2 regions of the Methylobacterium sp. TK31 genome follow, and region 1 is predicted to be linked to the other one. Evidence: riboswitches for the same ligand, from Rfam matches in the RefSeq annotation. Region 1 holds a riboswitch; the other holds the start of a gene.

The links. A riboswitch is a leader RNA that binds a small molecule or an ion and turns the genes downstream of it on or off. The one in region 1 is predicted to bind thiamine pyrophosphate.
Region 2: linked by a shared signal. The riboswitch ahead of thiO (glycine oxidase ThiO) and the one ahead of thiC (phosphomethylpyrimidine synthase ThiC) in region 1 are both predicted to bind thiamine pyrophosphate.

The regions. Positions count from the first base shown of each region.
Region 1 covers NZ_CM143964.1:4,932,916-4,936,166, forward strand. The annotation lists gene ACXJY8_RS23090 (zinc metalloprotease) at 1-69, shown strand, start outside; gene ACXJY8_RS23095 (hypothetical protein) at 272-526, shown strand; gene ACXJY8_RS23100 (BA14K family protein) at 626-1,348, opposite strand; TPP riboswitch at 1,498-1,606, shown strand; gene thiC (phosphomethylpyrimidine synthase ThiC) at 1,686-3,251, shown strand, end outside.
Region 2 covers NZ_CM143964.1:3,203,508-3,206,758, reverse strand. The annotation lists gene rpoD (RNA polymerase sigma factor RpoD) at 1-54, shown strand, start outside; gene ACXJY8_RS14885 (adenylate/guanylate cyclase domain-containing protein) at 369-1,616, shown strand; TPP riboswitch at 1,679-1,807, shown strand; gene thiO (glycine oxidase ThiO) at 1,885-3,090, shown strand; gene thiS (sulfur carrier protein ThiS) at 3,087-3,251, shown strand, end outside.

The sequences.
Region 1 (3,251 bases):
CTGACCGGGGCGTTCGGCATCGATCTGGCGGATGTCATCGCGGGATTCGGCCTCGTCCGCCTCTGGTGAGCGGGACGTCGCGGGAAGCGCACGGGGCGGGATGTGCGCGATGACGCGCCGGTCTGTTCGCCCCGCCAGGAGGGGGGCGGCCCGAAGGCGGGGCGACGCGGCCGCGGCATCGGGGCATCGTGGGGCCCTCGCGGGCTTTCGTGCTAGGTGCCCTGGCCTCCGGACCCGACCGATCCGGCGCGCCCGGTGGAGAGACCCTGTCATGGCCCTCAAGACGACGTTCCTGGTGCAGACCTTCGTGCTCAAGCGCAAACGGCTCTCGCCGGGCGACCGCGAGGTGGCGGTAACGGAGAGCGGCGCCTTGAAGAAGGCCGAAGCCATGGCGGCGCGCTTCCCCGGCACGGCGGCGATCAAGGTCGTGGCCGACGACGAGACCGGCGAACTGGAGAGCGCGACCATTCTCGGCAGCTTCGGCGAGGTGCCGGACGATTTCGCCGAGAGCCTGCAGGGGTCCTGAGGCGGACCGGCCGCCGGCCTCCACGCGCCTGACGGCCCGAAACGCGAAAGGGCCCCGCCTCGCGGCGGAGCCCTTCGATCCTGCGGTCACCCGTGGCCGCTACGGGCAGGCGTGACGCTGGCCGTCATTGCCGAGATAGGTGCCGGTGGGGCGGTCGTAGGAGCGGAAGCGCTGGACGCAGTAGGCCACGTCCTCGCCGCTGGTCGCGACCTCCGGGCCGGCCTCGTAGCCCGTCGCGGCATAGCCGCCGCCGTAGGGCGCGTAGCCGCCGTAATAGGCCGGTGCGTAGCCGCCGGCGTAGTAGTCGTCGCCGTAATAGCCGCCATAGGCGCTGCCGAGGCCGTAGCCGATGCCGGCGCCCGCGAGACCCAGGCCGAGCCCGAGGCCGAGACCGCCATAGCCGCGGCGATAGCCGTAGCCGCGCCCGGCATAGGCGCCGCCGCGGTTGAACCCGCCGCGATCGCCCCGGAAGCCGTTGCCGGCGGCGAGGCCCGCTCCGGCACCGACGGCACCGGCGCCCACGCCGATGGCTCCGCCGCGGTTGAACCCGCCCCGGTTGAAGCCACCCTGGGCGAGGCCGCCGCGGAAGCCGCCGCCGCCGAAGTTGCCACCACGGAAACCGCCACCCTGGGCGAGACCGCCGCGGAAGCCACCGCCGCCGAAATTGCCGCCACGGAACCCGCCGCCACCCAGGCCGCCGCCGTGGAAGCCGCCGCCACCGCCGCGGAAGCCGCCGCCGCCACCCGGACGCGCGTCGGCGGAAGCGGGAATCATCGCGAGGGCACCGACCAGGGCGGCCGATGCCAGAAATATGCGTTTCATGGGAGAACCTGTCGTTCGCGTGTCGATCCCGAGGATCGAACTTCTGGTGAACAAACGCGGGGCCTGACGACAAAGTTCGTTTCACACCCCCTTCCGCGTCGCTTTGCCGATCCGGCGATTGACAAACCGGCCGCCGACCATGAATCTGGAAGCATTCCGAGGGGGGCTCCGAGTACGGGAGCTGAGATTGGGCGCGTCGCCCTGACCCTTGAACCTGATCCGGTTCGTACCGGCGGAGGGACGGGAATCTCGAAAGACGGCGCGAATCCCCAGGCGCCATCCCATCCGGCACCGTCGCATCCGAACCGGATCGTCTCCCACGCCAGGAGCGAACCCGATGAATGCACCCGTTCTCCCGAAGGATCTGCCGCAGGGCCAGCCCCAGGCGGTGACCACCGGCCCGATCATGGGCTCGCGCAAGGTCTACGCGCCCGTGGCCGGACACGACGACATCCGGGTGCCGTTCCGCGAAATCACGCTCAGCGATCCGAAGGAGGCCCCGGTGCGGGTCTACGATCCGTCGGGCCCCTACACGGAGACGGATGCCAGGATCGACCTCCATGCCGGCCTGCCGCTGGTGCGCGAGCCCTGGATCGCCCGGCGCGGCTACGCCACGGTGACGCCGCGTGCGGTCAAGCCCGAGGACAACGGGTTCGTGCCCGAGGACAAGCTCGTGGCCCCGTGTCCGGCCACCCGGGAGATCCGCAAGGCCGGCCCGGGCCAGATGGTGACGCAGTACGAGTTCGCCCGCGCCGGGATCATCACCGAGGAGATGATCTACGTCGCCAACCGGGAGAACCTCGCCCGCCAGACGATGCTGGAGGGCGCGCAGGCCGCACTCGCCGACGGCAACAGCTTCGGCGCCTCCCTGCCGGCCTTCATCACGCCGGAATTCGTCCGTGACGAGGTGGCCCGGGGCCGGGCCATCATCCCGGCCAACATCAACCACCCCGAGGTGGAGCCGATGGCGATCGGCCGCAACTTCCTGGTGAAGATCAACGCCAATATCGGCAATTCCGCCGTGACGTCCTCGGCCGCCGAGGAGGTCGAGAAGCTGGTCTGGGCGACCCGCTGGGGCGCCGACACGGTGATGGACCTCTCGACGGGCCGCAACATCCACAACATCCGCTCGTGGATCGTGCGCAACTCGCCGGTTCCGATCGGCACGGTTCCGATCTACCAGGCCCTGGAGAAGGTCGGCGGCGATCCGCTGAAGCTCGACTGGGAGGTCTTCAAGGACACCCTGATCGAGCAGGCCGAGCAGGGCATCGACTACTTCACAATCCATGCGGGCGTGCGCCTCGCCCACGTGCCGCTCACCGCGCGCCGGGTCACCGGCATCGTCTCCCGCGGCGGCTCGATCATGGCGCGCTGGTGCCTCGCCGGTCACCGGGAGTCGTTCCTCTACGAGCGCTTCGACGAGATCTGCGACATCATGCGGGCCTACGACGTCTCGTTCTCGCTGGGCGACGGCCTGCGCCCCGGCTCCATCGCGGATGCCAACGACGCGGCGCAGTTCGCCGAGCTGGAGACCCTGGGCGAATTGACCAAGATCGCCTGGGACAAGGGCTGCCAGACGATGATCGAGGGCCCCGGCCACGTGCCGATGCACAAGATCAAGGTGAACATGGAGAAGCAGCTCGTGGAGTGCGGCGAGGCGCCGTTCTACACCCTCGGCCCGCTGACCACCGACATCGCTCCCGGCTACGACCACATCACCTCCGGCATCGGCGCCGCGATGATCGGCTGGTTCGGCTGCGCCATGCTCTGCTACGTCACCCCGAAGGAGCATCTCGGCCTGCCCAACCGCGACGACGTCAAGGAAGGCGTGATCACCTACAAGATCGCCGCCCATGCCGCCGACCTCGCCAAGGGCCATCCGGCGGCGCAGCTGCGCGACGAC
Region 2 (3,251 bases), 1.7 Mb from region 1:
AAGCTCAAGCACCCGAGCCGCTCGCGCAAGCTTCGGAGCTTCCTCGACAACTGAGGTCTTCGAACGCGCCGGTTCGTCCCGGCGCGCCGTTCTTCCGGAAGAGCCGGCTCCTCTCGGGGGCCGGCTCTTTCGTTTCATGATCTTCGACGTCGCCGACACAGGAACGGGGTAGCATCCGACGGTGCGCGGGCGCTGGATACGCCTCCCGGCAACCAGTCGTCGACGGAACAGGGGAGGCGCGTCGCGCCACGTTGGCGTCGGTGTTCGACGCCTGGTCTGCGCGGTTGAAGCGGTCACGCCCGCACGATACTCACGAAACCCGAACGGTCGCCGTTGCCGGACGCCGCTTCTCAACCCACCTTGGCCATATGCTTGATCGAGGCCCGCCCCAGCCTTCTCCCACCGCCGAAGCCGATGGCTCCGAGGCGGCCGATGTCCCATTCGGCGCGCTTCAGGAATGCGTGGCGCTGCGCGACTGGCTGCTGAGCGAGGGCGCGCGGATGCCCAAGGCCGAGGAGCTGCTCTCGGGACTTGCCGAGCGCCTGATCCGGCTGGACGTGCCGGTGGATCGCGCCACCACGGCCATCGACGCCCTGCATTCCGAGTATTCCGGCGTCGGCCGGTTCTGGACCCGGGAGGCGGGATCCTCCGTCCGCCTGTTCCCGCACGGCGAGGCTTCCGACAAGGCCTACCGCGAGAGCCCGTTCTTCCGCGTCCACGAGACCGGCGAGTGGCTGATCCTCGACCTCGCCGAGACGCCGGACGACGCCTTCGCGGTGATCCCTAACCTGAAGGCCGAGGGCTATCGGCACTACATCGTCGCGCCGCTGTTCTTCACCAACGGCACCCGCAACGGCATCTCGTTCGCGACCCGGTCCGAGGTCGGCTTTCGCGGCGAGGACGTGGCGATCCTGCGCTTCATCATGCCGACCCTGGCCGCCGTCGTGGAGATGCGCAGCGTCAACAAGCAGCTCGACCACGTCCTGCGGATCTATGTCGGCGACGAGCCGCACAAGGCGATCCTCGGCGGCTCGATCCGGCGCGGACACGTCCAGCGCATCCGCTCGGCGATCCTGTTCGCCGACATGCGCGACTATACCCGCATCTCCGCCGACATGACGCCGGAGGAGGCGGTCGACCTCCTGAACATCTTCTTCGATTGCCTGGTGCCGGCCATCGAGCGCGAGGGCGGCGAGGTTCTGAAATATCTCGGCGACGGCCTTCTGGCGATCTTCCGCGAGCCCGGCGACGACCTGGGGGGCGCCGCCAAGGGGGCGCTCACGGCCTCGCAGAGCGCCATGGCTGCACTCGCTGAGGCCAATGCGCTCGGGCGCTTCGCCAACCCGGTGGCGGCCGGCATCGCGCTGCATCACGGCGAGGCGGCCTATGGCAACGTGGGCTCGGGCGCGCGCCTCGACTTCACCGTGATCGGGCGCGACGTGAACCTCGCGAGCCGCGTCGCCCGCCTCAACCGGACGCTGGGCGAGCCGATCCTGATGACGAAGCCCTTCGTCGACTTCCTCTGGGACATGCCGGAGCCCCTGGGCGAACACGCCCTCGACGGGTTCTCCCAACCGATGGGCGTCTACCGCCCGGTGCGCCCGCCCGCCGCCTGACGCGCCGGCGCGGCGGAGGCGCAGGCGGGGATTGACCCCGGCGCTCGGACGGCCCACATCAGGGCTGTTCCAGGGAGATCCCCGGCAAGGGGCTGAGAAACCGATGGCTGTCCGTTCGTGGATGGCGGCGCGGAAATCCTTCGAACCTGACCCGGTTCATACCGGCGTAGGGATTGGACCGCGGGTTTCTCCTCAAGCCCGGCACGCTTCACCGCTCGAAGCTGCAGCCCCACCAATCTCGTCGCCCGTTGCGGAGATTGCGTTGGACGTGACCCCGAACTCCTTCCTCAACCTGCGACGCACGCACGGCGATGCGCCCCCGGCCGCCGCCGCTCCGGCGCGCAGCGATGTGGTCGTCGTCGGCGCGGGCCTGATCGGTCTGTCGGCGGCCTGGCGCCTGGCGCAGGCCGGGCGATCCGTGGCCGTGCTGGAGCGCGACACCGTCGGCGCCGGGGCGAGCCTCGCCGCCACCGGCATGCTGGCGCCCGCGGCCGAGCACGAGCCCGGCTCCGACCCGCTGCTGCCCCTGGCGCTGGAGAGCCTGTCGCGCTGGCCGGGCTTCCGCGATGCCCTGCAGGATGCGGCCGGGCTCGACATCGACTACCGGCAGGAGGGCACCCTGGTGCTCGCCATCGGCCGCGACGAGGTCGAGCGCCTGCGCTTCCGCCACGATCTGCAGAAGCGCTCCGGGCTCGACGCGCGCTGGCTGACCAGCGCCGAGGTCCGGGCCCGCGAGCCACGCCTGCGGCCGGCCGTCACCGCCGGCCTGTACTGCCCGCGCGACCACCAGGTCGACCCCAGCCGGGTGATGGCCGCCCTCATGCGCGCCTGCCTCGCCGCCGGAATCGTCATCGTGGAAGGCTGTGCGGCGCGCTCCCTGGATTGGAGCGCTGGCCGGGTCACCGGCGTGAACACGGATCAGGGGCTGACCCGGGCCGACACCGTCGTGCTCGCCTCCGGCGCCTGGAGCGGGGAGGTGGGGCTCCTGCCCGACCATCTCGCCCTTCCGGTTCGTCCCCTGCGCGGCCAGTCCCTGGCCCTGCGGACCACCGCCCGCACCGGCACGCTCGCGCATATGGTCTGGACCGAGCAGGTCCACATGGCGCCCAAGAGCGACGGCCATCTCGTCGTCGGGGCCACAGTGGAGGATTGCGGCTTCGTGCCCGGCGTCACGGCCGGCGGCCTCTACGCCTTGCTGGAGGGCGCCCGCCGCGTCCTGCCCGGCATCGAGGAGATGGCGGTCGAGGCGGTCTGGAGCGGCTTCCGGCCGACCTCGGACGACGATGCGCCGATCATCGACACGCTGGCGCCCGGCCTCGTCGTCGCCACGGGTCACCACCGCAACGGCTACCTGCTGGCCCCCGCCACCGCCGATGCGGTCGCGGCCCTGGTCGTCGAAGGGGCGTTGCCGGACTTCGCCCGGGATTTCGGTCGCGCTCGCTTCGCGCCGGCGCCGCAGAGGGCCATCGCATGAGGCTCACGGTGAACGGCGAAGCCCGCGAGAGCGCGGCCGCCGATCTCGACGCCCTGTTCCGGGAAGAAGCCGAGGAGACCGGCATCGACAGCCCGCAGGGCATCGCCATCGCGCTGAACGGCGCCGTGATCCGTCGCCGCGACTGGGCGGCCACCGTCCTC